DNA from 3 places in the Buttiauxella sp. AC142 genome. Region 2 is predicted to be linked to each of the others. Evidence: predicted binding sites of a transcription regulator. Region 2 holds the regulator's gene; each other region holds the start of a gene.
What was found. Region 2 encodes PhoB, which activates phosphate uptake and scavenging genes when phosphate is short. Its sites were predicted from a motif close to CTGTCATAAAACTGNCNNAT; they were not measured.
Positions count from the first base shown of each region.

Region 1 (10,299 bases), 1.7 Mb from region 2:
TTCTACTGGTATTTATCGTGCTGTTGCTTGGCTGGGCCATTTATGATGAATTCATTATGGATAAGCTCAAGGGAAAAACCCTGTTAAAAATCACCCTACTACGCCGTAATCGTATCGACAGCAGCATCTTCGTTGGCCTGGTCGTAATCCTCATCTACAACAACGTCACCACCAATGGCACTGCGCTCACCACCTGGTTATTATCTGCTCTGGCTTTATTAGCTATTTATATTTCATGGATTCGCCAGCCTAAACTGCTATTCAAATCAGAAGGTTTCTTCTTTGCAAACGTGTGGATTTTATACTCCCGTATTAAAGAAATGAATTTATCTGAAGATGGTGTACTGGTGATGCAATTGGAACAACGCCGTTTGCTTATTCGGGTCAAAGATATTGATGACCTGGAAAGAATTTATAAATTAATGGTTAATAATCAGTAAATTATAGAAATAGCAAAGACTATATTCCTATATTTTTTGTACAGCACATAAATATAGCCGATGCTATTTCGCACAGTTAGTGTGCTTTTATTTTAACGCTTTGATTACCTGACGAGGCAAATGAAAATCGTTATCATTTAAAAGTCAACAATAATAGCTTTCAATAATTGTTTTATCTTTGAAAAATATGTTAAGGTTGCGCCCGTCGTTGGGGAGTAGCCGATTTTCGCGATTGCGAAAATGTACATGTCAACATACTCGTTACTGGTTTAAATAGATTTTTTAATCAGAAATATAACGTGGCATGTACGACTCAGATGCTGAGTAGGCGAGACCATAGGCACGTAGCCATCGTTTTAGTTGGGGATGGATTGCGTGTATATGGATATTCCCAACTGAGGCGTTTTAATGAATCTCTCCGCAACAATTATTCTCGCTTTCGGCATGTCGATGGATGCATTTGCTGCATCAATCGGGAAAGGTGCCTCACTCCATAAACCTAAGTTTTCAGAAGCATTACGCACTGGCCTTATCTTTGGCGTCATCGAAACAATCACCCCACTTATTGGCTGGTGTTTGGGGCTTTTGGCAAGCCAGGTGGTGCTGGAATGGAATCATTGGGTTGCTTTCATCTTGCTGGTGTTTCTTGGCATTCGAATGATTTATGAAGGGGTGCGCGGCAACGATGATGAAGAAGCACCTAAGCTTCAACGTCATGGATTCTGGTTATTAGTCACCACCGCAATCGCCACCAGTCTGGATGCCATGGCAGTCGGCGTGGGTCTGGCTTTTCTGCAGGTCAATATTATCGAAACTGCGCTAGCGATTGGCTGCGCGACCATGATCATGTCCACGCTGGGTATGATGCTGGGCCGTTTTATCGGCCCGCTGCTGGGCAAACGCGCCGAGATCCTCGGCGGTGTCGTGCTAATCGGAATTGGCTGCCAGATTCTTTACGGTCATTTCAGCGCGTTGAGCTGATCTTCGCGACGCCAGACACGAATCACAAAATCTGTCTCACAATTAAATGCCGTTTCAGCGGTTAGTGCTTGCCAGACTTCAGGGCGAGCACGCCAGGCAAACGGCGTCATCTGCAACAAAGCCACCGCCTCATCTCCCTTTAACGTCATCGGCCAACCAATTTGTTGCGTTTGCTCGGCAATGAACCCCGGTAAAGACTCGGACTCCGCGCTGTGTAACATCACGTTGTCATAGATTAGGCCTTTAAGCTGCATCAGGTGTCGCGGCCCTGGGGTTGCCGTAATCACAACGCCACCAGGTTTAACCACTCGCGCTAACTCTTCAGCTTTACACGGGGCAAAAATACGCACCACGGCATCAAGGCTATTATCGTCGAAGGGCAAACGGTGGCTTGAAGCCACGCAAAAATGTACTTGCGGATAGCGTTTTGCCGCATAGCGGATTGCTACTTTTGCGACGTCTAATCCCCAGGTAGTCCCATTTTGTTTTGCGGCGATCTCCGCAAACCCGGCGGTGTAATACCCTTCCCCACAACCGATATCCAGCAATGTTGCAGGCGCGGCCTGTTCTAAAATCTGACAAATGGTATCGCGCAGCGGCTGATAGTGCCCGGCATCAAGAAAAGCTCTGCGCGCCTGCATCATTTCACTGCTATCACCCGGATCTTTAGAACGCTTATGCTGAACGGGCAGCAAATTCACATATCCCTCTTTTGCCTTATCGAATTGATGACCTTGCGGGCAAACAAAGCTCCGCCCTTCAGGAACAAGGGGCGCGTGACATAGCGGGCAAAGATAAGACATAGAAACTCCGGGCAATCGTAAAGGGCGCAAGTGTAACGCTAAACGCCCCGTTTCGAAAAGCCACTAACCTGCGGAGTTATCTCCAGAGGACTTGTTTAACACTGTGACATTTTCGTTCCCAGCGGGTAAACCATCAGGCTCGATATTTTCCAGTCGCAGCACATCGCTCATTATCTGGCTGAATACGGGGGCTGATACCGCCCCACCGTAATACGCGCCGTTTTCAGGATCGTTAATCACCACCACCAGCGCAAAGCGTGGGTTACTTGCAGGCGCAACGCCTGCGGTGTAAGCAATGTATTTATTGATATATTTTCCGTCGTCGCCAATTTTCTTCGCCGTCCCTGTTTTAATCGCCACACGATAGCCACGCACGGCTGCTTTTACACCGCCGCCGCCTGGCAGAGCAACGCTTTCCATCATATGTTCAACCTGGTGAGCAATAGCTTCCGACATGACTCGTTGCCCGACAACGGGCGGATCAACACGCGTGATTGAAAGCGGCCGGGAAATGCCGTAGCTGCCAATAGTGGCGTAAACGTGGGCCAGTTGCAGTGGCGTGACCATTAAACCGTAGCCGAAAGAAAACGTGGCGCGATCCAGTTCACCCCAAAATCTGCGATGCGGCAGCAGGCCGCTACTTTCCCCGGTCAGACCCAACCCCGTCGGCATGCCAAAGCCGAAGTTTTTGTAAGTATCCAGTAGTTTCTGAATAGGCATAGCCAGAGAAAGGCGTGACACACCCGTGTCGCTCGATTTTTGCAAAATACCGGTTAGCGTCAGTTGTGGGTAGTAACCCACGTCGCGAATACGATGCCCATCAATAATATAAGGGTGAGTATCTATTACGCTGTCAGGTTGAACGATCCCCTGCTGCAAAGCCGTCATAACAACCATCGGTTTAACCGTTGAACCCGGTTCAAAAGTGTCACTAATGGCGCGATTGCGAAATTCGTTAAGCGTGGCGCCTTCGCGATTGTTCGGGTTAAACGTTGGGCAGCTCGCCATTGCCAGTACTTCACCGGTATTAACATCCAGAATAACGGCAGCGGCAGATTCAGCTTTGTTCCATGAAACGGCATTGCTTAGCGCATCTTCGGTAACAGCTTGCAAACGCTCATCAATGCTGAGCATCAGGTTATGGGCAGGAGTAGCTGCAGTTTCCGTTATATTCTCAATAACGTGGCCGTGCCGGTCTTTGCGGACTAATCTTTCACCCGCCTTACCGGTCAACTGGCGATTAAAACTCTTCTCAACCCCTTCAATTCCCTGGTCGTCGATGTTTGTAAATCCGAGCAAATTCGCAGCGACGTGACCTGCTGGATAAAAACGGCGGGATTCATCACGCAGGAAAATTCCAGGCAGTTTCAAACTCTCGATATATTGCGCTTGCTGTGGGTCGAGTTGGCGTGCGAGATAGATAAATCGATCGGCGGGATTACGACGAATACGGGCGGCGATGTCATTAAGTGGCATGTTTAGCGTTGTCGCCAGCGCTTGCCAGCGGCTGCTTATCTGAACGCCACCTTTTTCCATTACCGTTTTCGGATCGGCCCAAATAGCTTTAACTGGAACGCTTACTGCTAATGGACGTCCGCTACGATCTTCAATCATCCCACGCGGTACAACCACGGCTTCTTCGCGTAGGGAACGCATGTCTTCTTGCTTGACCAGATTGTCTGGCGAGATGATTTGTAACCACGCGACTCTTCCAAGCAAAAACACCAGACACATGAAGATAGCGATGCAAAGCAGAGCAAAACGCCACTGAATAAAATTCCCCACGATTCCAGGAGCGATTTTTCTCACATCCAATCCTTAACGACAACTAAGCGATTGAAAATTTAAACATAATGAGGAAAGTAACCAGACAGGAACAGTGCTACAAGATGCGCTGCTTTGCTACAAGACATAACTGGCGAGATGATTCAGAAACACTTAGAAAAACAATGATTAAGTATCAAACATGAAAAAGCCCCGCTACAAGAGCGGGGCTTTTATCAGAATTTGGCGTTATTCGCGCCAGGTCTAATTCAACGGAATTAGATAGCAGTTACGTTAACCGCTGCAGGGCCTTTCTGGCCGTCCTGGATTTCGAACTCAACGTTCTGGCCTTCAGCCAGAGTTTTGAAGCCGTTACCCTGGATTGCAGAGAAGTGTACGAACACGTCTTTGCTGCCGTCAGCAGGAGTAATGAAGCCAAAACCTTTAGACTCGTTGAACCACTTAACTTGACCTTTAATCTTTGCCATTTTGCAAAATTCCTTAGATTGTTTTCTTCGCCCGCAGGCATAACTTAGCTAAAACAGAGACATTACTGCATGAGGCACTAATATAAGGCTCGGCAGAGAAGCGGTATTCAACGACAACGTGTTTACTCAGGTCTTCTTTACTGAAAATGCCACACATAAACAGAACTGTACCTCGTTTAACCCAAAGTGTTATCACATACTACGCAATCAATGGCAAGCCATTTTTCGGTATGTATCGATCTGTCGCACAAATTCCGAAACCCTTATTGTTAATGAAAATGAAATGCACAATAAATGCATAGAATTAACATTGAACAATGATGATTCCGGACATTAGTTTGAAGAACGTAAACAACGTTTTTACCATAGCCCAAAGAGATCTATTCGTCCAGGCGAAGTGTCAAAAATTCGATGATGTGACATTATCTTTATGATTTTTTTAGCATAGCTATTCAAAAAATGAACAATGTTGTCGTACCAAAAAATCAACAAGTCTGGATAGTTAAATAGGAGAAATGACTGGGTGAATAAAGCTTGAGCGATTAATTGTTTATATTGCACCAAAATAATGAAAGTTTAATGACACGCTGCTTCACAATGAAGCAATAAAAACGTTTCGCTATATTCATCAACTAATATAAACGTCTTAGCGTTGCGCTAAATATCGCTTTAGGATTTTTAGGCTGTTTTAAACATTGATTCCGATAAGTCTAGAAATTGAACAACATCCTGCAGCGTTAGCTTCATGAAATGTATCCGGGGAATCTTAGCGTTCTTTTAGCCCAGGCTCACATCACCCGGTTTTCGCGAAATGGAGTTCCAGATGTCGAAAACCGTCGAATTGGTGATGAGATTTTAAGGGATCAAAGCAGGGGTGCGAGTACCTGGATTAGCGCTCAGCGACCAGACGAATAAAATCATCTTCTTCGTCGTCTTCTTTCTTAACAGCTTCAACTTCTTCCTTCACAACTTCCGGCTCGTTCGCTTCGCACAAACGGCGTAACAGCGCATTCTGGCGCTTTTGTTGATCCAACAGCTCTTCCAGCAGCTCAATCTGCTCATTAGTACGGCTGCTCGCTCGGTTAACAAAAAACCAAATCACGAGACCGATGATCAGAACAACCAGAGACACTGTCAAAGACGCGATATTTAACGCGCCAACACTTAATTCGTTCATCTTACCACCTCAGCAAAACCCGTATTCTACACTTGCCACGGCACAAGGTAAGCCTCCTGCTGATAAAAAGACACTACCAGGGGATAAATTTATTAATCGTGCAAATGCCGCTGAAGAATTGTACATCTTGATCGCACATCACATTGACCATTTGGGTCCACAGCAGCAGGCAGATGAACAAAACCGCAGCCAAAATGAACCATCTGTACTTTCTCACTACTCTCTCCACCTCGTAACAATTTAAAGATAAGTTTGGCATAGGCATCTTAAACATTGCGTAACATCAGCGCATATATTATTTAAGAATCATCATATTGCTACAGTAACCTCATCCGTTACGCTTAGCAGTCTATTAACCTATTAATAAGAGGCATATATGCGTAGGGTGATTCGCGCGATAATCATAATAGCGCTTCTGTGGATAGGCTTGCTGCTCTCAGGATACGGCGTTCTGATTGGAAGCCAGGAAAATGTTGCGGGTCTGGGTTTGCAGTGCAAATATCTTACTGCACGAAATATAACCACAGCCCAGTTTATACATAGCAATAGCGGGATTATAGGGCTTACTGATTGCCCGATATTGCGCAAAAGTGCCGAAGTTATCGACAACGGTCAGTAAAGAAGCTGAATGAAAAACGCCGCTATTACGCGGCGTTGATTATTTCATCAGAATGGATATTCGTGATAACCCATTTGTTCAGAAATAGTACGAGCGGCATCATGAAGCATCGCCACATATTCATGAAGTCTGTCTTCAGAGAAACGTAATGTCGGGAATGAAATACTCAACCCTGCAATGACAACACCGAAACGGTCGAATACCGGTACGCCGATACAGCGCAGACCTTCTTCTTGTTCCTGATTATCTTCGCCATAGCCCTGCTCGCGAACGGTATCCAGCACTTTCAGCAATTCATCAGTGCTGGTAATTGTGCGTTCAGTGCTACGTGTGTATTCCACATCAGCAAGAATTTCACGCACTTCTTCGCGGTCACGCCAGGCCAGCAGAACTTTACCAATCGCAGTACTATAGAGCGGATTACGACGACCAATGCGCGAATACATGCGCAGGTTGTACATGGAATCAATTTTGTGGATATAGACAATACTGTCTTCATCCAACGCACCCAGGTGGATGGTTTCTTTAGTCAGACGCGACAACTCGCGCATCTGAATGTCCGCACTACGAATCAAATCAACGTTTTGCAACGCACGTGCGCCCAACTCAAATAGCTTCAGCGTCAGCGAGTACTTTTCGGATTCGCCTTCCTGTGCCACATAACCCAGGGATTTCATTGTCTGCAAAAAGCGATAGACGGTGCTTTTTGACATCATTACGCGTTGCGATAATTCAGTGATACCAATTTCGCGTTCTTCGCCAAGAGCCTGTAAGATGCCAAAAACTTTCAGGACAGAAGAGACAGAATCAGGTTGTTTATCCAGATCTGCGATTGCCATTAAATCACCTCGATCGCATTTGTTTTATAAAAATCAGAACCGGTTTTTAGTATAAGTTGACTACCATGTCATCGCAATGAATCTATTCTATTTCGTTACAAATCTGCGACATATCCCGTAAATTTAGTGCTATTATTATTTCTCTTCGAATATCGCCTCGTGAAGTCAAACATTCCTATGGATAAAACCCTTGCTGATGGGCTGCCATTGCCGCAGCGCTATGGTGCTATTTTAGCCATTGCGTTAGGTATAACCATGGCCGTACTTGATGGCGTAATCGCAAACGTCGCCCTTCCCACCATTGCCCGAGAACTTAATGCCAGCCCGGCAGAATCCATCTGGATTGTGAACAGTTACCAAATTGCGATAATTGTTTCGTTACTTTCTATGTCGTTCCTGGGGGATATATTTGGTTATCGCCGGGTATATCAGTGCGGATTAATTCTGTTCTGCATGACTTCCCTTTTTTGCGCGTTATCAAATTCGTTACCCATGCTGACATTTGCACGTGTACTCCAGGGGTTTGGCGGTGCGGCATTAATGAGCGTTAATACCGCACTCATTCGGCTTATTTATCCGCAAAAGTACCTTGGCCGTGGTATGGGAATTAACTCGTTTATTGTTGCCGTTTCATCTGCTGCCGGGCCAACTATTGCCGCCGCTATTTTGTCGGTTGCATCATGGAAATGGTTGTTTTTGATTAACGTTCCGATCGGCATCGTTGCTCTCATCCTGGCCATGCGTTTTCTGCCATCAAACCAACAAAAATCACAGGGCCAGCGCTTCGACATACCCAGCGCCATTATGAATGCTCTAACGTTTGGTTTGCTCATCTCAGCGATAAGTGGTTTTGCCCAAGGGCAATCGGGTTGGCTGATTCTCGGAGAGCTGGCTGCGCTAGCCGTGATCGGGTTCTTCTTTGTCCGCCGACAACTGTCTCTTCCCTTCCCTTTATTGCCAGTCGATTTACTGCGTATTCCGATATTTTCGCTGTCTATTGGGACGTCAGTCTGTTCCTTTGCGGCGCAGATGCTCGCCATGGTTTCGCTCCCCTTCTTCCTACAATCGACGCTAGGACGCAGTGAAGTGGAAACCGGCCTGCTACTCACTCCCTGGCCGATTGCGACGATGATCATGGCTCCCATTGCGGGACATTTAATTGAACGAGTGCATGCGGGGCTGCTTGGTGGGATTGGTTTAGCCGTGATGGCCAGCGGTTTGTTTGCGCTGGCAATGTTGCCTCATAACCCGTCGGATATTGAAATCATCTGGCGCATGGTTTTGTGTGGTGCCGGTTTTGGTTTGTTCCAGTCACCAAACAATCACACCATTATCTCTTCCGCTCCGCGTCACCGCAGCGGTGGTGCCAGCGGCATGTTAGGCACCGCTCGGTTACTCGGCCAGAGTTGTGGCGCGGCCTTGGTAGCTCTGATGTTTAATCTGTTCACCACTCACGGAACGCACGCCTCGTTATTGCTGGCTGGCAGTTTTGCCACTGTCGCCGCCATTGTCAGTAGCTTACGGATGTCTCAGTCTCGACTCCCATAGGCATAAAAAAAGGCGTGCCAGCGATGGCACGCCTTTTTAACTCAATTTATTCCTACTTCAGGTATTCACCATTACGCAGCGCTTCAATACGCTTATCCAACGGCGGGTGGGTCATGAACAATTCGCTCATTGACTTAGCCTTACCATTGATGCAAAACGCCATCATGCTGCTGGCTTCTTGCGGTTCATAGCTGGTTTTCAGGCGCTGCAAAGCGGCAATCATTTTTTCACGACCAACCAATTTTGCAGAACCGGCATCAGCATGGAATTCACGGTGGCGCGAGAACCACATCGTGATAATGCTCGCCAGGATACCGAATACCAGCTCCAGTACTGTCGCAATCGCAAAATAAACGAACGGGTTGCCATTGTTGCTTTCACCTTCATCTCTGTTTCCGGACAAGAAGCCAGAGGCAACCTGCGCGATGATACGAGAAATGAAGATGACGAAGGTGTTCACCACGCCCTGAATAAGGGTCATCGTGACCATGTCACCGTTCGCGATATGGCTAATTTCGTGAGCGATAACCGCTTCCGCTTCATCACGGCTCATGTTCTGCAACAGGCCTGTACTTACCGCAACCAGTGATGCATTACGACGTGCGCCGGTTGCGAACGCGTTGATGTCTGGCGCATGGTAAACAGCCACCTGTGGCATGGCGATACCCGCCTGCTGTGACTGCTGGCGAACCGTTTCCATCAGCCAGCGCTCAGTTTCGTTACGTGGTTGCTCAATCACTTCCCCACCGACTGAACGAAGCGCCATCCATTTGGACATCAGCAATGAGATGATTGAACCGCCAAAGCCAAACAACACCGCCATGATCATCAGACCCTGTACGCTGCTCGACTGGATCCCCGTCAGGCTTAGCACTAGCCCGAAAACGACCATGACCGCAAGGTTGGTCAACAGGAAAAGCCCGATACGCATCATAATTTTCTTTTTACCTCGGTTAAAAATACGCATTCTGCGTTACCCCACATCGTAGGGGCAAGCCTGCCATTTTCAAGCATTCATCGTGTCCAAGTGGTTAATAATACATAACTTTACATTTAAGGAGAGGTAGGTTTACGCGGCTTGATAGAGGTAAAAAAACGGGCACAAAATTTTGTGCCCGTTGGGGGTTACTTAGCAGGAGCCGGTTGCTCGGCTGGTTTATCTTGCTGCATTTTCGCAAGGTCCAGCGCAATGTGTACCGTTTCATCAAGATACGGATCAGGTTCTTGATAATCCTTCGGCAAATCGTCCAGTTTCTTCAACGGCGCTTTGCCTTCTCGCTTGTAGCGATCGTTAACACGTGCCAGTCGCGTGGCATCATCTTCCTGGTTTTCTTTCTCACGTTGAGCAAGATTCAGAGAGACGATATTGCGCTTCTCTTTCAGGGCATTGAAGCGAGCAATGTCCTTCATGATGTACTGGAACTCTGGATCGGCTGCAATTCTGTCCTGATGGAGTTTCAGCAACTGCGGCTCAAACGAAGACAAGTCGCCGGACTTAACGTAAGTCGCCGCGTTAATGCTATCCCACGGGAGTGCATTATCTTCAAACTTCTCGCCGGTTTCTGTCTCTTCAGTACCTGTTGGCATCATGACGTCTGGCGTCACACCTTTACGCTGAGTACTGCCGCCATTAATACGGT
Region 1 covers NZ_CEEDCH010000001.1:2,484,984-2,495,282, forward strand. The annotation lists gene AC0IWZ_RS11440 (DUF986 family protein) at 1-440, shown strand, start outside; yybP-ykoY riboswitch at 639-846, shown strand; gene mntP (manganese efflux pump MntP) at 849-1,421, shown strand; gene rlmA (23S rRNA (guanine(745)-N(1))-methyltransferase) at 1,400-2,224, opposite strand; gene ftsI (peptidoglycan glycosyltransferase FtsI) at 2,288-4,033, opposite strand; gene cspE (transcription antiterminator/RNA stability regulator CspE) at 4,267-4,476, opposite strand; gene AC0IWZ_RS11465 (DUF2627 domain-containing protein) at 4,490-4,633, opposite strand; gene AC0IWZ_RS11470 (YebO family protein) at 5,366-5,653, opposite strand; gene mgrB (PhoP/PhoQ regulatory lipoprotein MgrB) at 5,727-5,870, opposite strand; gene AC0IWZ_RS11480 (YobH family protein) at 6,030-6,272, shown strand; gene kdgR (DNA-binding transcriptional regulator KdgR) at 6,320-7,111, opposite strand; gene AC0IWZ_RS11490 (MFS transporter) at 7,289-8,659, shown strand; gene htpX (protease HtpX) at 8,712-9,593, opposite strand; gene prc (carboxy terminal-processing peptidase) at 9,785-10,299, opposite strand, start outside.
Region 1: the regulator PhoB is predicted to act here: its motif matches at 7,204-7,223, upstream of kdgR (DNA-binding transcriptional regulator KdgR).

Region 2 (10,299 bases):
CGCGCATCGCCAAAATGCTCGCCCAAAATATACGCTTCTGGTTGGGTTTCTTTTGCCGCTTTGGTGATACCGCTGACATGCAGCAGATTATTCTTCGCGCCACCCGCTTCGCCGAGCATGTGCACCACATCAAGCCGCCAACCGTCGATGCCCCATGGTTCCCGCAACCAGTGGCGCACGATACTGTCTTCGCCCTGGTAAATCTCGTCAACCAGCGAAGCTGACTGGTAATCGAGCTTGGGCAAACTGGAATAGCCGAGCCAGTCGAGCGCGCGCCCGTCTTGGTTATAACTGTAAAAATCCCGCCAGGGTGATTGTGGATTGTGGCTGGCCCCAGTGCTATGCGTTTGCTGGCGATCAAACCATTGATGAGTGTCGCCGCTATGGTTGAATACACCATCGAGCATCAGACGCATACCGTAACGCTGCGTATTTTTCCGCAGCCGCAGGTATGCATGGTCGCCGCCAAACTGGACATCAACGTGGCGGTAATCCTGCGTATCGTATTTATGGACGCTCGGCGCGGTAAAGATCGGATTGAGATACAGCGCGGTGATGCCCAGCATCTTGAGATACGGCAGGTTTTCGCTGATACCGTCCAGATCGCCGCCATAGAACGTTGATCCACCCGCGTCCGCGATCAACGGTTCATCCCAGTCACGCAAGATAATGTCGCGTTTGGCGGCGTGGTGATAATAAACCTGATCCTGCTCCGGCGTGCGTTGCTCGCTGCGGGCGAAACGATCGGGGAAAATCTGATAGAAAACCTGATCCTGCACCCATTGCGGGCCATCATCCGGAAGATCGACCGCAAATTGCTCGAGGCGCGCTGGAGGAATAGAACTCAAACCTTGCGGCGTAAACCAGCGCTGTTTATCCAGCCACAACAGCTTAAAGCTGTAGCGGCGGCGCGGCTGGCCTTCGGATAAATCAATTACTCCACGCCAGGCGACCACCCCACTTTCAGGAGCCGCTTTCTGACGAGTCATTTGAAGCGAGGTTTCTTCGTTATCTTTTTCATAGCGCAAAACGACGCGCTGCGGTAAGTCGGTGCCGGAAACCCATAACGTGATGTGCAGCTTATCTTTACGTGTTTGTATGAAAGGGGGCACCGGGAGGTGCCAGGCATTCAACATAATCGTGTCCCCAGATAATTAATTTGCGCCACCTTGCCACAGCGTAGCTGGGGATCACTCATCATTGCTATTTTTATTGGGGGAGGAATACGGGGGTGGAGAAATTAAGCCGTTTGCTTAATAAGTTAGCGCTACCTATAGTGAGAACATTCTCACTGCCTGAGGAAATTGAAATGTCTATCGCCCGCAACCTCACCCTGTTTCTTTTCGTCATTTACTCGGCCAATACACTCGCCAGCTCGCCGTACGAAGGTCTGGAATTTGGCAAGTATAAACAACAGATTACGGTTGACTTAAAAAAGACCTGCCATCCACAAAAGAAAATGTCGGATGAAGCGTGGGGGAACAAAATCCTCTCCAACGGAGATAATAAGCGGTATATCCGTGATGCGAGGATTGCTCTGGAACGCAATAACGAGAAAAACTACTGGGATGCGATAAGTAAGGTCGAGTGCCCGGAGATGTAGTGATACGGCGGATGACGTTTTACGCCATCCACCGTTTATCGGTGCTTAAACTCAGCTGTTGCTTTCGCTCGCGGCCAATATCTGGCGGCGTTTAAACATCCAGCCCACCAGCAGCATCACAATCCATACGCAGCCCACATATAGTGAGATGCGAGTGTCTGGATGCCAGCCAATTAACCCAATGATAAACACCAGGAAGATCAGGCCAACGATGGTGGTTGCAATCCCACCCGGAACCGGGAATTTCAGCGCTTTGGTTTCTTCTGGTGAAAGCTTGCGACGGAAAGCGATTTGCGACAGCAGAATCATTATCCATACCCATACCGTGGCAAAAGTTGCCAGCGATGCAATCACCAGGAAGACGTTTTCTGGAATCAGATAGTTCAGTACCACCGCCAGTAACAGCGCAAAGCACATCACTAATACCGTCACCCAAGGGATGCCATGACGTGAAGTTTTAGCGAACACTTTCGGTGCGCTGCCCTGCTCCGCCATACCGTGCAACATACGACCCACACCAAACACATCGCTGTTAATCGCTGAAAGGGACGCGGTAATCACCACGAAGTTCAGAATACCTGCCGCAGCGTTAATCCCCATATGCTGGAAAGTCAGCACAAACGGGCTACCTTCTGTTCCCACCAGGTTCCACGGGTAAATGGACATGATGACAAACAGCGTACCCACGTAGAACACCAGGATACGCAGTGGTACGGAGTTGATAGCGCGCGGGATAGATTTTTGCGGATCTTTCGCTTCGCCAGCCGTAATACCGATGATTTCAATGCCGCCATAGGCAAACATCACCATCTGCAACGACATAATCATGCCTATCCAGCCATTGCTGAAGAAGCCGCCGTTGGTCCACAGATTGTGGATCCCCGTTGCCTGGCCGCCGTTGCCAATACCCCACACGATGATGCCAATACCGGCAGCAATCATGATGATGATGGTGGCAACTTTGAAGAACGAGAACCAGAATTCAAGCTCGCCGAACACCTTCACGCTCATCAGGTTGATGGCGCAAATGATTAACACCACGCTCAACACCCAGACCCAATGCGGCACCGCCGGGAACCACAGCCCCATGTAGATGCCAAACGCGGTGACATCCGCAATTGCCACAATCAGGATTTCGAAACAGTAGGTCCAGCCGGTGATATAGCCTGCCAGCGGGCCGAGGTTATCTTGCGCATAGCGAGAAAAAGAACTCGCTGATGGGTTATGAACCGACATCTCGCCCAGCGCGCGCATAATAATATATGCCGCCACACCACCGATGATGTAAGCCAGCAACACACTTGGACCAGCCATTTTGATAGCGTCTGCCGAGCCATAAAACAGCCCGGTGCCAATTGCCGAACCCAACGCCATAAAGCGTATGTGCCGGGTACTCAAGCCGCGCTTGAGCTTATTAGCGTTTTCCATTGATTCCACACCCTGCTTAACAATAAAAAAACCACGGAGCAAAGCCCCGTGGTTAAAGAAAATCAAAAATTTTAGTGGGCGGTTGAAGCCACCTGTCGCCCTGCGGCGCGGTCCCAAATGATGGCGAGAACCACCATAATCACCGTTGGCGCTAACCATGCCAGCCCCTGATCGGCCAGCGGCAAACGCGCGGCCCACGCGGGCAAAATATCACTGATTGCCGATGATTTAATCCCATCGAGAATACCAAACAAGGTGCTGATGAGCATCGCTGGAGCAATCACGCGGGTTGAGTTATGCCACCACGGACGGGTAAAACTCAACACCACCAACGCGATACACGGCGGGTAAATTGCCGTCAGCACTGGAATGGAAACCTGAATCAGATGGCTTAAACCCAGGTTGGAAACCACCATTGAGAACAGGCCCAGGATAAATACCAACGAGCGATAAGACAGTGGCAAATACTGGCTGAAGAATTCAGCACACGCACATGTCAAGCCAATTGCCGTGACCATGCAAGCCAGGAAAATCAAGGCTGCCAGGAAGAAGCTACCCGCACCGCCGAAAGTATGAGCCACATACGCATGCAGAATTGCGGCACCGTTCGCGTTTTGATCGGCAACCAATGTTGCGCTGTCAGAACCCAGGCGGAACAGAGCCAGATAAATCAGCGTTAAGCCAACACCGGCAATCAAGCCAGCCCAAATGGTATAGCGCGTCAGCAGGCGGGATTCAGTCACCCCACGAGAACGCGCGGCGTTGACAATCACTATGCCGAATACCAGCGATGCCAAGGTATCCATGGTGAGATAACCATTCACGAAGCCGTTTGAGAACGCAGCATTCTGATACGCTTCAGTCGCCGTGCTGATACCACCCGCAGGCCACAACATTGCGCCCGCAGCCAATGCCAGCAGCGCGACAATTTTTACCGGGGCCAGCACATGGCCAACGGTGTCTAAAAGTTTGCCCGGATACAGCGAAACGCCGATCACAATCGCAAAGTAAACCAGGCTGTAGATAAACAGCGGTAACTCACCGGTACCGACCAGCGGGGCAATTCCCACTTCAAAAGAAACGGTAGCAGTACGCGGCGTGGCGAACAGCGGCCCAACAGCCAGATAGCAGATAGTGGCTAACAACACACCAGCACGGCGGCCAATTGGCGAACTGAGGCTATCAATGCCCCCACCGACACGAGCGATGGCGACAATAGTCAGCACTGGCAGGCCTACAGCCGTCACCAGGAAGCCAAGTGACGCAATCCAAACGTGTTCACCCGCTTGTAGCCCCACCATAGGAGGGAAAATGATATTGCCTGCGCCGACAAACAGCGCAAAGGTCATAAAGCCCAGTGCGAGGATGTCTCGAGATTTCAAATGATGGGTCATAAAATATTTGCAGCCTGTGGATGTGTGGTGTTGAAAGTATTCAAATTTTTATACCTGTTAACTCGGCATAAAAGCGGCAATCAGTAGACTCGACAGCGGAAAATCCTTTCCGGGATCGGTGGAGAAGAATAGTTGTTTGAATTACCACTCATATCCAGTCGGTCTGCCAATCACAGGGCGGCAATTAAAACGCTTATAGCGTTTGAAGGCAAGAACGGATCCAGAAACCAGATTGATATCCTTTAATTAACAACATATTTAGTGAATCTGATTAATCATAAGAAAAGATTATGGTCTTTTGTGTGGTTAAATTATAAACAATCGAGGATTTTTTATTAACATGTGGGCAAAAAAAACACAGGCCAGAAAACTGGCCTGTGGAAAGTTATTTTGACACTTATTGCGCTAATGTCGGATGACGCTTCGCTTATCCAGGCGACGAAAACTGATTATCAGTCTATTTCTCGCTAACGATTAAACGCTCGGGCAAAACAAAGGAAAACGTCGAACCTTTGCCCGGCTGGCTTTCAATATTCAGGCGTGCGTCATGGTGACTTAAAGCGTGTTTGACTATCGCCAGCCCAAGCCCGCTGCCGCCCGTCTGACGCGAACGCGCTTTGTCGACGCGGTAAAAACGCTCCGTCAGGCGCGGAAGGTGTTCTGCTGAAATCCCCGGACCATTATCAGTCACGCTAAAACTTGCCCCACCCGCCACGCGTTTCCAGCTCACCGTAATATGCGTGCCTTCTGGCGTATGGTTGACCGAGTTATAAACAAGATTGGAAATCGCACTCCTGAGTTGCTCGTCATTGCCAAAGACTTTCAGCGTGGGGTCGATATCAAATTGTATCGTCTGCCGTTCATGGCTGAGAGTTTGCGCCTCACGCTCTACAACACGCAGCATCAGCGGCACATCAATCTTTTCATTGAGCACCATGGCCGGAGCGGCTTCTATTTTTGAAAGCGTCAGAAGCTGCTTAACCAACCCTTCCATGCGCGAAGTTTGCTCGCGCATCGTGCCTAATGCTTTCTCACGCAGCGGCCCTTCAAGCGTCTGGTCCTGCATCATCTCCAGATAACCTTGCAGCACCGTGAGCGGCGTTCGCAGTTCGTGGCTGACGTTAGCAAAGAAATTACGTCGCGCCCCTTCGAGCTGGTGCATCTGAGTCACATCGCGAGCCACCAGCAGCCACTGCTCATCGCTGTAGGGCATCACACGGAACTCCAGATGGCGTCCCGTATTGAGTACCAAAGTTAACGGACGTGAAAACTCTTTTTGCGACAGATAGCGAGTAAATTCCGGGTAGCGCAATAAGTTAAGGATGTTCTGCCCGTTATCGTCCGGCCAGCGTAACCCCAGCAATTGTTGCGCCAGACCGTTACACCAAAAAATCGTCCCTTCTTCCGTGGTCAGAACTACCGCATCGGGCAGCGATTCGGCTCCGCTACGAAAACGCTTAATCAGATTACCTAACTCTTTGCGGCGCTTTTTGTTACGCAACTGCATCTGATGAAGACCGTACAACAGGGGATCCCAACTCCCGCGGCCTGGCGGCGGCGTCATACTGCGATCCACCCACAGCCACCACGATAAACGCAGTAAATTCCAGAAATGCCAAACCAGCAGTCCGGTAACTGCCAGTAATAAAAACCACGGTAAATGGCCGAAAATAAGACCTAAGATGGCGGCGGGTATGCAACAGAGCACCAGCTCCATCACTAACCTTTTCCATGATAACCTTTCCAGCACGCGTCATTCTCCTGACAAGGAATTAAAAGCGGGTTGAGAACCGATAACCCGTACCGCGTACTGTTTGTACCATTCTGTCATGTCCACTATGTTCAAGCGCTTTGCGTAACCGCCGAATATGTACGTCCACCGTTCGGTCTTCGACATAAACATTGGTGCCCCATACATGATTAAGCAGTTGCTCACGGCTATACACCCGTTCCGGGTGTGTCATAAAGAAGTGTAATAATTTAAATTCTGTTGGCCCCATATCCAACGGGTTCTCACCAGTCATGACGCGGTGCGATGACGGATCAAGGCTCAGTCCGTGCATCTCAATCACCTCTTCCACCGCCATCGGAGAGATGCGGCGCATCACAGCTTTAATGCGTGCCACCAGCTCCTTCGGGGAAAACGGTTTGGTAATATAGTCATCGGCTCCAACTTCAAGCCCTCGCACGCGGTCTTCTTCTTCGCCACGCGCCGTCAGCATCATGACAGGGATTTCACGTGTTAATGCTTCACGTTTCAGATGCTTAATGAATTGAATACCTGAACCACCCGGTAACATCCAGTCCAGTAAAATTAAATCCGGAAAGGGTTCGATAAGCAGATTCACTGCACTGTCATAATCTTCCGCTTCTACAGGATGAAAACCGTTTTGTTCGAGCACAAAGCTCACCATTTCACGGATTGGAGCTTCATCTTCTACGACTAAAATACGCTTCGCCATGATTCGCCCTGCTCAAGGAATAATTATTGTTGTTTCAATGCGGTGCCATTATGCGTCAGATTTATGACAGATTTATGAAAAACATAAATGCCTGGCGACTCATCACAATGAATTATGACACTCAATTGTGTCGTTCTTGCTCATCCGCTTTATAATCCCGCCACGCTTTTTTATGCCAAGGGACAACCAATGCGCATTATTCACACATCAGACTGGCATCTTGGTCAAAATTTTTATACCAAAAGCCGTGGGCCAGAGCACCAGGCGTTTCTTGAATGGTTGCTGCAAGCCGCAGTCGAGCATGATGTGGATGCGATAATTGTCGCAGGCGATATTTTTGATACCGGCTCGCCGCCGAGTTACGCGCGCGAATTGTATAACCGTTTTGTGGTGCAACTGCAGCAAACCGGCTGCTCCCTTGTGGTGCTGGCGGGAAACCACGATTCCGTTGCCACGCTGAATGAATCTCGTGAATTAATGGCGTGCCTGAATACTTATGTCATCGCCAGTGCGCGGCATGATGCCAGCCAGCAAGCTATCGTACTCAACACTAAATCGGGCGAACCGGGTGCCATTCTTTGTCCGATTCCGTTCCTGCGCCCCCGGGATATTCAAAACAGCCAGGCGGGACTTTCCGGCCACGAAAAGCAGCGTTCGTTGATGGAAGCCATCAGCGAACATTACCAGCAGTGTTACACCGCCGCCTGCGAATTACGCGCTGATGCGAAGCTGCCGATTATCGCTACCGGCCATTTAACCACCGTGGGTGTAACCAAAAGCGATGCGGTGCGCGATATTTACATCGGCACGCTGGATGCTTTCCCGGCGCAGCATTTCCCTGCTGCCGACTACATCGCACTCGGCCATATCCATCGCGCCCAACTCATTGGTGGCACTGAACATATTCGCTATAGCGGCTCGCCCATCCCGTTAAGTTTTGACGAAACGGGCAAGAACAAAAGTGTTTATCTGGTTGAGTTTGCCGAAGGCGTGCTTCATGAAGTGACTCCGCTGACGGTGCCTGTCAGCCAGCCTTTAGCGGTCATCAAAGGTTCTCTGAGTGAAATCGAACAGCAACTCGCGCAGTGGTGCGATGCACCAGCAGAACCCAAAGTTTGGCTGGATATTGAAATCGCTACCGAAGAATATCTGCATGATATGCAACGCCATATTCAGCAATTAACCGAAACGCTCCCCGTCGAAGTGGTGTTGCTGCGCCGCAGCCGCGAACAGCGCGAGCGCGTTATCGCCCAGCAACATAAAGAAACGCTGAGTGAACTGACGGTTGAAGAGGTTTTTGAGCGCCGCCTGGTTCAGGAAGACACCTCCGAAGAACGAGCGCAACGTTTGCGAACGCTATTTGCCCAAACGGTGGCGAGCCTGCATGACGTGGAGGAAGAAGCATGAAAATCCTTAGCCTGCGCCTAAAAAATCTCAACTCCCTGAAAGGGGAATGGAAAGTCGATTTCACCCGCGAACCGTTCGCCAGCAACGGTTTGTTTGCCATAACCGGGCCAACAGGAGCAGGGAAAACCACGCTGCTCGATGCGATTTGTCTCGCGCTTTACCACCAGACACCGCGCCTCAATACCGTCACGCAATCGCAAAATGATCTCATGACGCGCGATACCGCCGAATGCCTGGCGGAAGTGGAATTTGAAGTAAAAGGAGTTGCCTATCGTGCCTTCTGGAGCCAGAACCGGGCGCGCAATGCGGCCAACGGCAATCTACAAGCCCCGCGTGTCGAGCTTGCAGAAGTGGCAAGTGGCAGGATTATTGCCGATAAAGTGAAAGACAAACTTGAGGTTACGGCCAAACTTACCGGTCTGGATTACGACCGTTTCACCCGCTCAATGATGCTATCCCAGGGTCAGTTTGCCGCGTTCTTAAATGCCAATGCCAATGACCGCGCCTCTTTGCTCGAAGAGCTGACCGGAACTGAAATTTACGGCACCGTTTCTGCGGCGGTGTTCGAGAATCATAAAAATGTGCGCAGCCAGCTTGAGAACCTACAAGCGCAGGCCGCTGGCGTAGCGTTGTTAAGTGAAGAGCAGCACCAGCGGCTTTCTGAGAGTTTGCAGACCTTGAGCGCTGAAGAAAAAGCGCTACTCGCAGAACAAATGAAACTCCAGCAGCATCAGCAATGGCTAGGCCAACTGACGCAGTTCACGCAAAAACATGCGCAGGCAGAACAATCGTTGAATGCGGCGAACCGGGCAATAGAAGCTGCCGCCCCAGAATTAGATAAACTGACTCGCGCACAACCGGCAGAAAAACTGCGCCCTGACTGGCAACGTTTGCAGGAGTTGCAGGCAACGTTGCAAAACACACATGCTCAGTGTGAAGAAGTGAATGCTCGCTTACATCAGGCGACAGTACGACGCCAGCAGACACGGCAGGCTGCCGCAAGCATGGCTGCAAAACTCACGCAGGAAAGCACGCAACTCCAGGAATGGCTGAAATCTCACGACCGATACAGCCAATGGGGGACTGAGCTGGCGGGCTGGCGCATGGGGTTTGGTCAGCAGCAGCGTGAGGCTGAAAAACTACAGGAATTGCAGCGTAATATCGATTCAAGCCAGAAGAAGCTCGAACTTCTGCCAGTCGCTGAAATGTCTATCAGTGCTGATGAAGTAAGTGCCTACTTACAAGCAACGATGGCTGCACGTCCGCAGCGCCAGCAGCTCGCCACATTACAGCCTCAATTTTCATCGCTTCTCAAACGCAAATCGCAGCAACAACAAGAGATTGCCGCCCTCGAAAAACAAATTTCCGAGGGTGATGCGGAGCTGGTTTTAAAGCGCCAGCAATATAAAGAACGCCGCCAGCATGAGAGTGATCTCGAGAAAGTGTGTGAGCTTGAACTGCGTATCGTCAGCCTTGAAGCCGAGCGCGCTCGTTTACAGCCTCATCAACCTTGCCCTCTGTGCGGCTCGACGCAACATCCGGCGGTCTCTGATTATCAGGCGATTCAGCCCGGAGAAAATCAGCAGCGGCTAACCGAGCTTAAACGTGAAGTCGCCATTCTTGCGGAAGCGGGCTTTGCGATGAAAGGCCAGCTTGATACGCAGCGTAAACAGCGCGAAAACCTGCTGGCGGCTATCACTGCGCTGAACGAAGAAGAAAACGGATTGCGCTTACGCTGGCAACAACTGTGCGCAAATCTGCAACTGACTCTCGCGCCGGAAGACGACCTCCAGCAGTGGCTGGAAAGCGAAGAACAGCGCGAACAACAGTTACATCACTTAAGCCAGCGCATTGTGCTGGAAGAGCAGCTTGCTCAGACACGTGCTCAACACGCTAAACTTGTCGCTGAAATTGCTATACAGCGCGAAGCAATCACTACCGCGCTTAATAACGCTGGGCTGCAATACCCGACTCCTGGCGAAGAGAATAACTGGCTGGCGGAGCG
Region 2 covers NZ_CEEDCH010000001.1:810,705-821,003, reverse strand. The annotation lists gene malZ (maltodextrin glucosidase) at 1-1,136, opposite strand, end outside; gene AC0IWZ_RS03705 (YicS family protein) at 1,310-1,603, shown strand; gene proY (proline-specific permease ProY) at 1,655-3,031, opposite strand; gene brnQ (branched-chain amino acid transporter carrier protein BrnQ) at 3,103-4,425, opposite strand; gene phoR (phosphate regulon sensor histidine kinase PhoR) at 4,883-6,175, opposite strand; gene phoB (phosphate response regulator transcription factor PhoB) at 6,198-6,887, opposite strand; gene sbcD (exonuclease subunit SbcD) at 7,077-8,294, shown strand; gene sbcC (exonuclease subunit SbcC) at 8,291-10,299, shown strand, end outside.

Region 3 (10,299 bases), 3.7 Mb from region 2:
ATGTGCCGAAAAGTCTGCTGTTCTTGCGTGATACACCGGTCGCTATCTCCTTTACCATGAGCATTATCTTCCTCGTGACGTGCCTGTTTGCGGGCGCTGACGTGGTGAAAGAGTTGAGCGGTGGTAAAAACTGGTTCATGTTCTCAATCATGCAATCCATTACCTTTGCGGCTGGCGTGTACATCATTCTGCAAGGTGTGCGCATGGTAATTGCGGAAATCGTTCCAGCGTTCAAAGGTATTTCCGACAAGTTGGTGCCGAACGCGAAGCCAGCGCTCGATTGCCCGGTCGTGTTCCCGTATGCACCTAATGCTGTACTGGTTGGCTTCCTGAGCAGCTTTGCGGCAGGTTTAATCGGTATGTTCGCGCTGTATCTGCTGAACATGACCGTGATTATCCCAGGCGTGGTGCCGCACTTCTTCGTCGGTGCAGCCGCTGGCGTATTCGGTAACGCAACCGGTGGGCGTCGTGGCGCGATTCTGGGGGCGTTTGCGCAGGGCTTGCTGATTACCTTCCTGCCAGTGTTCTTGCTGCCAGTGCTGGGCGATATCGGTTTTGCTAACACCACTTTCAGTGATGCCGACTTTGGTGCGCTGGGGATTCTGTTAGGGATTATCGTTCGCTAATCTTTGAGTTAACAAATCAGTAGTAGAAAAGGTTCACGCTAATTTGCGGTGAACCTTTTTTTATGTCATTCCACCCTGGAATATAAATTCCGCTTACCATTTTCAGACATACATGCCTTTATTGAATGGGCAATCGTTGTAATCTTTATACTTTGTATTCATAAGGATTTGAATGATGTCTGTTTATCATGTCTCCACCAGAATAAGTTCGAATGTACCTGCAAGTGAAATTCTTTATGATTTGTGTATTTATCGGATGGATTCGAAAAAAAGAAAACATTCCATTGTGGATGTAAAGCAACAAGCGCTTCTCACTAATTATGAAACACAATCTCATGCAACAGAAAACGTCAGCGAACCCATTTCAACCATTTATATTATGGAGGTAATGCTTTACCGGAAAACCATGCTTAAAACTTTATGCGTTTCACCTCAACCATTCACAAAAATGTATACGTTAGAAGAGTTCGCATCAGGTAAAGCCTGGTCATCGGTTAAGCGTGAAAACCCCTGTTATTTTCAATCGACGGGAACAACCAAATCAGTAAGTGAAGGTGATAATACTGTTGTTGTAAAAATCTCCAGACCGGAAAGACCTTTCATTGCGCAGCAATATCCAATTGGCAGCCCTCAGGATCCTTTTGAAAAAACACTTATCGAGCAGCAAATAAATAGACGACTTAATCAGGTCGATTATCCAAACCAGTTCAATGCCAGTTTATGTGGCCCTGCGGCATTTTTTTACTGCCTGCAGAAAGATCGGCCCGATGTGTATACACAAGCTGCACAGGAGTTGTGGAGAATTGGGAAAACTAAAATTGGTCAGCTTGAGATAACGCCGAGTGATGGTTGCCGTCATCCGACGGGTCATTTATATGGTGATATATCTGGCCTCGACTGGATGACACTTGCCGGGCTGAGAGACTCGGAAAATAAAGTGTTGAGTTTTGACAACCTCGATTCTCCACTGGCCGGTATAACATTATGGGGCACACTGACAGAATGGTTTGAGAAAGCAGGCTACGAAAAGGTATTCAGCAATGTCGGAATTACGCAGTCTGGAATTCAGGGGGTTAATGAATTAAATGAATATATACAGAAAGGTTATAAAGTGGTGTCACTTATTAATGACAGTTTATTACTGGGTAGTTTGTCTGAACGAACAACGTACCAACACATTGGATTGTCTGGGATGGCTTGGTGACTCATGGAAATGATGGATTTGTGCATTTAAATTTATTTTCCTGGGGAAACGTAACTAATCGAATAAAACCAGGAAAAGACATTTCCTTCTTCATTCATCGGTTTTTTGGAGGCGTGGTTTTTAAATCACTAAATTAATTATGCTAATTTTACGAATTCTTATGGTTTTAAGCCTATCCACTTTGACAGCTTGTACTTTCTTAAGTCCTGAGGCTGAATATATACCAGACAATGAAGTATTACCTGCTGCAACATTAGGAAAGCCTTATCTTTTTAAAATTAGTATATTAGGCGGGGCTGTTTTTGGTGGGGCGGAAAGAAAGGCAGGAACAGTGGAGCCTGATGATGCAGGAGTTTTTGTGCGTAATTGTAAATTACCAGACTCGGTAATTACAGCGGATACAAGAGATATCAAGGATCATAACTGTGTAGAAGTTTATGGCACCCCCTCAAAAACAGGTCTTATAAAAATAAATCTCAGTAGTGGAATGTATGGAAATATGTTCGTCCCTGGCAGTTATTTCAGTAAAGACTATACGCTGAATGTGGTCAATCCCTGAAATAGCTATAATCCAGCCCTCTCCCGAAGTGAGAGAGGGCCGATAAATCACTCTTTCGGGTCTTTACCCGCCAGCAATTTATCCAGTTCGTCGCCGCCGACATGACGGAAGTCCTGCCCTTTAACGAAGTAGAAAATAAACTCGCAGATGTTCTGGCAACGGTCGCCGATACGCTCGATAGAACGCGCACAGAACAGTGCAGTCAGCACGCTTGGAATGGTGCGCGAGTCTTCCATCATATAAGTCATCAGCTGGCGCACGATGCCTTCATATTCCTGGTCAACTTTCTTATCTTCGCGATAAATACGCACCGCTTCGTCGAGATCCATACGCGCAAACGCATCCAGTACGTCATGCAGCATTTGCACGGTGTGACGGCCTAATGACTCGAGGCTAACCAGCAGCGGCTGGTGCTGGTGGGAGAATTTCTCCAGCGCCGTGCGGCAGATTTTATCCGCGACATCACCGATACGTTCCAGCTCAGAAATCGTTTTGATGATAGCCATCACCAGGCGCAGGTCGCTGGCGGTTGGCTGGCGTTTAGCGATGATGCGCACGCAGGCTTCATCGATCGCCACTTCCATCATGTTAACTTTCTGGTCGCCTTCAATGACGCGCTTTGCCAGTTCGCCATCTTGATTGTGCATGGCAGTGATCGCATCAGAAAGCTGTTGCTCCACCAGCCCACCCATGGTCATGACCTGGGTGCGGATATATTCCAGCTCGGCGTTAAACTGGCCGGAAATGTGTTTGTTGAGATTGAGGCTATCCATTGTATTCTCCCGGATCAGCCGTAACGGCCAGTAATATAGTCTTCAGTTTGCTTTTTAGCGGGTGTGGTAAACAGCGTGTCGGTTTCGCTAAATTCAATCAACTCACCCAGGTACATAAACGCGGTGTGATCTGAACAACGCGCCGCCTGCTGCATGTTGTGAGTCACAATCACCACGGTGTAATCTTGTTTCAGCTCGGTGATAAGCTCTTCAATGCGACCGGTAGAAATAGGGTCAAGCGCTGAACATGGCTCATCAAGCAGTAACACTTCCGGGCGAATCGCGATTCCACGCGCAATGCACAGACGCTGCTGCTGGCCACCGGAGAGACTGTATCCGCTCTGGTGCAATTTATCTTTGGTTTCGTTCCACAATGCGGCTTTGGTCAAAGCCCACTGCACACGCTCATCCATGTCGCTGCGTGACAGCTTTTCAAACAGGCGCACGCCAAACGCGATGTTGTCATAAATCGACATTGGGAATGGCGTCGGCTTCTGGAATACCATGCCCACTTTGGCACGCAGCAGGGCGATGTCCTGGTTCTGAGTGAGGATGTTTTCCCCATCCAGTAGAATCTCACCTTCGGCGCGCTGCTCTGGATAGAGCGAGTACATTTTGTTGAATGTACGCAGCAGGGTGGATTTACCACAGCCTGACGGGCCGATGAACGCGGTAACCTGGTTTTTAGCGATATCCAGATTGATGTTTTTCAGGGCATGGAACTTACCGTAATAGAAGTTCAAATCACGAACCTGAATTTTGTCTGGGGTAGTATCGACCATACTCATCTGTTTCTTAATCTCCATCCGACGCCGCCTTTGCCGCGCCGCAAAATTTAACCGTGTTTACTCTTTGCAAAAATCACACGCGCCAGAATATTTAGCAGCAGTACGCAAAGGGTAATAATCAGAACGCCAGCCCAGGCTAACTGTTGCCATTCGGCAAATGGGCTCATCGCAAATTTGAATATCGTCACTGGCAAGTTAGCAATCGGCTGCATCATGTCAGTGCTCCAGAACTGGTTGGAAAGCGACGTGAACAGCAGCGGGGCGGTTTCACCCGCGATACGTGCAATCGCCAGCAATACGCCAGTAATAATCCCGGAAACAGAGGCTTTCAGCGTAATGGCAGAAATCATTTTCCATTTTGGCGTACCCAATGCGTATGCCGCTTCGCGCAGACTGTCTGGTACCAGTTTCAGCATGTTTTCAGTTGTGCGGATAACAATCGGCACCTGCAATAACGCCAGCGCAATGACCCCAGCCCAGCCGGAGAAGTGCTGCATTTTCGCGACCACAATGGTGTAAACAAACAGGCCGACAACAATAGATGGCGCAGAAAGCAGGATGTCGTTGATAAAACGAATAACCTCGGCCAGCGCTGATTTGCGGCCGTACTCCGCCAGGTAGATACCCGCCATGATGCCCAGCGGCGTACCAAAAACGGTCGCCCACAGGATCAACAAGCCGCTACCCGCGAGGGCGTTAGCCAGGCCACCACCTTCTGTATTCGGCGGTGGTGTCATTTCGGTAAACAGCGCAATCGACATACCGTCTATACCGCGAGTCACCGTAGAGAACAGGATCCACACCAACCAGAACAGGCCAAACGCCATGGTTCCCATTGAAAGTGTCAGAGCAATGCGGTTTTTAAACCGACGACGAGCCTGCATTTTGCGGCGTGATTCCGCTAACGCCGCGCGACTTTGCATTTCCATAGTCGTCATGAGCGCGCTCCTTCATTCTTCGCCAAACGCATAACCATAAACTTAGAGATAGCCAGCACGATAAAGGTGATAACAAACAGGATCAGGCCGAGTTCCATCAATGCTGCGGTATGCAGGCCGGATTCCGCTTCAGCAAATTCGTTCGCCAGTGCAGAGGTAATACTGTTGCCCGGCATATACAGCGAAGCGCTGTCGAGTTGGTAGGTGTTACCGATGATGAAAGTTACTGCCATGGTTTCACCCAGAGCACGACCCAAACCTAACATCACGCCACCAATAACACCGTTTTTGGTGAACGGCAAAACGATGCGCCAGATAACTTCCCATGTGGTGCAGCCGATACCGTAGGCCGACTCTTTCATCATCACAGGAGTTTGTTCGAATACATCGCGCATTACAGAAGCGATGTAAGGGATGATCATAATGGCGAGAATAACGCCAGCCGCAAGAATACCGATACCGAACGCCGGGCCTGAGAACAGTTCACCGACAATGGGTACAGAAGAAAGCACATTGCCAACCGGTTCCTGGAAATACTTCGCAAACAGCGGAGCAAAGATAAACAGGCCCCACATGCCGTACACGATACTTGGAATAGCCGCCAGCAGTTCAATGGCGATACCCAACGGGCGGCGCAACCAACCGGGTGCCAATTCCGTCAGGAACAGCGCGATACCGAAACTCACCGGTACTGCGATTAACAACGCAATGAACGAGGTGACTAACGTGCCGTAAATCGGCACCAGCGCACCATAAATATCGTTAGGAGCATCCCACTCTTTATTCCACAGGAACGAGAATCCAAATTTCTCGATACTTGGCCAGGAGGAGATGACCAGGGAGATGATGATCCCGCCCAGCAGAAATAGCACAATCAGCGCAGCCAGTTTTACCAGCGCGCTGAAAATGACATCACCTTGTTTGCCAGGGGCTTTGAACACCGGCTTACTCACTGCCATAACTTACTCTTTAAGTTTAAATACATTTCTTACAACATGTCGGATGTCGCTTACGCTAATCCGACCTACGAAAAGCAGTTGTAAGGCGGATAAGCATTCACGCCATCCGCCATTTTCATTAATTAATAAAGCGCCTTACCGGAGCTGTCTTTCACGTTGGTCTTCCATGCTGCACGAACTTGTTCAACCACAGCGTCTGGCAGGGCAGCGTAATCCAGGTCACTCGCCTGTTTTGCACCGTCTTTGTAAGCCCAGTCGAAGAACTTCAGCACTTCAGCGCCTTGCTCTGGGTTTTTCTGCTCTTTGTGAACCAGAATGAAGGTGGTAGACGTGATTGGCCAAGCGCTGTCACCTTTCTGATTTGTCAGATCCTGAGCGAATGATTTGCTCCAGTCTGCACCTTTTGCAGCATTTGCAAAGTTCTCTTCAGAAGGCGCTACTGGCTTACCATCAGCTGAAACCAGTTTGGTATAAGCGAGGTTGTTTTGCTTAGCGTAAGCGTATTCAACATAACCGATTGAACCTGGCAGACGCTGAACAAACGCGGCGATACCGTCGTTACCTTTACCGCCCAGACCCGTCGGCCAGTTTACCGTTGAGCCTGCACCGATTTTAGTTTTCCACTCTTCGTTCACTTTCGCCAGGTAGCTGGTGAAGACGAAGGAAGTACCGGAACCGTCAGCACGACGCACAACCGCAATATTCTGCTGTGGCAGTTTCATGCCTGGGTTGAGTTTAGCGATAGCTTCGTCATCCCATTTTTTGATTTTACCCAGGTAGATGTCACCCAGGGTTTTACCGTCGAGCACCAGCTCGCCGGATTTCACGCCTGGCAAGTTGACCGCCAGAACAACACCGCCGATGACAGTCGGGAACTGGAACAAACCTTCTTGTTGCAGCTTTTCATCAGACAATGGCGCGTCAGATGCGCCGAAATCCACGGTGTGAGCAATAATTTGTTTAACGCCACCGGAGGAGCCGATACCCTGGTAATTCACTTTGTTACCAGTTGATTTATTGTAAGTATCTGCCCATTTGGCATACACCGGCGCAGGGAAGGTTGCACCAGCGCCAGTCAGGCTTGCAGCAGCAAACGCGCCGAAAGCACTCAGGGATAAGGTCGCGGCGACAACAGTTGCGACAGTGGTACGCATAACTTTCATAATGTCTCCTGCAGAGGTGAACGTAAATCGTTGTTTAGTGGTTGCAGGATAGAAAATAGGACAGTTTGGTGACATTTAAATGTACGAATTATGACAGTTTTATGACAGGCCGCTTTGGGGCATATTTCCAGTTGTCATACTCAGGATTCTGAGTGTTCAATTCGTTTCAGTAGCTCGTCCTGTTCGTCGCGGCTCAGGTAGCGCGATTCCCCCAGCGGTAGCCCTTCCAGATGGATATTCATAATGCGGATACGTTCAAGTCGGGTCACTTCATAGCCGAAATATTTGCACATTCGGCGAATCTGGCGATTCAATCCCTGAACTAAAGTAATACGAAATATCTGGTCCGATTCTTTCGTCGCCTTACATGGTTTTGTCACCGTACCCAGTATAGGAACACCCGCGCATAAACCCGTAATAAACTCCTCAGTCACCGGCTTATTGACGCTAACCACATACTCTTTTTCGTGATTGTTGCCCGCGCGCAGAATTTTATTAACCACATCACCGTGATTGGTCAGCAAAATGAGCCCCTGCGAATCTTTATCCAGACGCCCTATCGGGGAAATACGTTGGTCGCCGTTAATAAGAGCGCTGATATTCCCTCGCACGCTCTTTTTCATCGTGGTGATGATGCCAACAGGCTTATTCAACGCGATCAACACCAGGCCGTTGTCATCTCTCGGCTCAATAAGATGGTCATTCACTTTCACCACATCGCCAGCCAAGACTTGAGCACCAAAACCGACCTGCCTGCCGTTAATAAAAACACAGCCCTGTTCGACATAGCGATCGGCTTCACGGCGAGAGCAGATACCGCTATCGCTAATGTATTTATTAATTCGTACCGGGGAATCGATGGGCATTTTGCGGCGCGTCTCATTCATATTTTGCATAATCACCATCAACTCATTACCTAAAGAAATGTGACGCACATCACATACATTACCCGTTAGGGGTAGATTACACACAAAAAATTGAGATTAATCACAAATAAAAGTGAAACACAGGTTCATTATCAACGAATAGTGTGATCTACATAACAAAAACAAGTCCAGGATGGGCCAAACCAGAATCCTCGACGTCTTCTGAAGCGCCGCTGATTTTTATCTCCTCTGAATTATTTATTTGCCTGCTGCCTTGCAGCGGTCAGGCCACTTATTGCTTGTAAAACGGGGATTCATTATGCGCAAAACAGGCCACAAGCGCTGGTTTATGCTGTCACTGGTGACATTAGGCACCATTCTTTGCTATTTAACCCGAAATACTATTTCCGCCGCAGCGCCAACATTACAGAGCGATCTGCACATTACCACCCAGCAATATTCTTACATTATTGCGACATTCTCGGCCTGCTACACCATTGCACAACCTATTGCCGGTTATCTGCTTGATACATTGGGTACAAAGGTGGGTTACACCATTTTCGGCCTCATGTGGGGCGTGTTCTGCATTGGCGCGTCATTCGCGACTGGCTGGAAAGGTCTGGCAATGTTCCGTGGCCTCGGCGGTTTTGCTGAAAGTGCGATGATACCTGCTGGTTTGAAATCAGTAACTGAATGGTTCCCGGATACTGAACGTTCGGTTGCTGTGGGCTATTTCAACGTTGGTTCCTCTATTGGCGCGGTGATTGCACCTCCGCTGGTCGCGTGGGCAATCTATATCAGGGACTGGAGACTGGCGTTTATTATGGTCGGTGTTTTCAGCGTGCTGTGGGCAGCGGGTTGGTATTTCACCTATAACCGCCCGTCAAAAACCAAATCACTGTCTCGGGAAGAGTATCTTTATATAACCGATGGGCAGCCTGAGAAACCAAAGGTTGAGAAAGTCCGCATTGGCCGCCTGCTGAAACAACGTAAGTTTTGGGGTATCGCATTACCGCGTTTCCTGGCTGAACCTGCGTGGGGGACGTTTAACGCATGGATCCCACTGTTTATGGTGCACACCTACGGCTTTAACCTCAAAGATATCGCCATGTTTGCCTGGATCCCGATGCTGTTCGCCGATTTTGGATGCATTATTGGGGGTTATTTGCCGGGTATGTTCCAGAAGATATTTGGTGTGAATATTGTTGTGTCACGCAAGCTGGTGGTCACGATGGGTGCGGCGCTTATGATCCTGCCGGGGATGGTCGGCTTGTTCGGCAGTCCAATGGTGGCGATTGCACTGTTATGCGTTGGTGGCTTCGCTCACCAGTCACTGTCTGGCGCATTGATTACACTCTCTTCTGATATGTTTGACTCCAACGAAGTTGCTACCGCTAACGGATTCACCGGCATGGCTGCGTGGACTGCCAGCACCATGTTTGCACTGGTTGTGGGTGCGCTGGCCGACACGGTTGGTTTCAGCCCGCTGTTCGCCGTGCTTTCGGTGTTTGATGTTATCGGGGCGATTGTCTTGTGGGTGTTGTTGAAATCACCTGAAGAACCAAAACTGGTGACGCAGGAAGAGAATTGATTTAGCAATAAAAAGCCCGGTTGTGCTAAGCGCAACCGGGCTTTTTCATTTTGTATGACAGCTTAAAACGGCTTACTCAACCGTAACTGATTTCGCCAGGTTACGTGGCTGGTCAACGTCGGTGCCCTTGATCAGCGCAACGTGATAAGACAGCAACTGCAACGGGACGGTGTAGAAGATTGGTGCGATAACTTCTTCTACGTGCGGCATCTCGATGATGTGCATGTTGTCGCTGCTGGCGAAGCCTGCATCTTTATCTGCAAATACATACAGATGACCGCCGCGCGCGCGCACTTCTTCGATATTTGATTTCAGCTTTTCAAGCAACTCGTTATTTGGAGCCACAACGATAACCGGCATATCCGCATCAATCAGCGCCAGTGGGCCATGTTTCAGCTCACCCGCCGCATACGCTTCCGCATGAATATAAGAGATTTCTTTGAGCTTCAGTGCGCCTTCCATTGCGATTGGATACTGATCGCCACGGCCTAAGAACAGCGCATGATGTTTGTCAGAGAAATCTTCGGCCAGCGCTTCAATGCGTTTATCTTGGGAAAGCATCTGCTCGATACGGCTTGGTAGCGCCTGCAAACCATGCACGATATCTTGCTCGATTGCTGCGTCAGCGCCTTTCAGGCGGCTCAGTTTCGCCACCAGCATCAACAAAACGGTCAACTGAGTGGTAAATGCTTTGGTCGAAGCCACACCGATTTCGGTGCCCGCGTTGGTCATCAGTGCCAGGTCGGATTCACGCACCAGAGAAGAACCCGGGACATTACAAATCGCCAGCGAACCTAAATAGCCCAACTCTTTTGATAAACGCAGTGCAGCA
Region 3 covers NZ_CEEDCH010000001.1:4,521,093-4,531,391, forward strand. The annotation lists gene AC0IWZ_RS21100 (PTS ascorbate transporter subunit IIC) at 1-626, shown strand, start outside; gene AC0IWZ_RS21105 (hypothetical protein) at 802-1,830, shown strand; gene AC0IWZ_RS21110 (hypothetical protein) at 1,970-2,389, shown strand; gene phoU (phosphate signaling complex protein PhoU) at 2,437-3,162, opposite strand; gene pstB (phosphate ABC transporter ATP-binding protein PstB) at 3,177-3,950, opposite strand; gene pstA (phosphate ABC transporter permease PstA) at 3,998-4,888, opposite strand; gene pstC (phosphate ABC transporter permease PstC) at 4,885-5,847, opposite strand; gene pstS (phosphate ABC transporter substrate-binding protein PstS) at 5,970-7,010, opposite strand; partial or broken gene rluF (23S rRNA pseudouridine(2604) synthase RluF) at 7,154-7,876, opposite strand; gene AC0IWZ_RS21145 (MFS transporter) at 8,196-9,467, shown strand; gene glmS (glutamine--fructose-6-phosphate transaminase (isomerizing)) at 9,540-10,299, opposite strand, start outside.
Region 3: the regulator PhoB is predicted to act here: its motif matches at 7,099-7,118, upstream of pstS (phosphate ABC transporter substrate-binding protein PstS).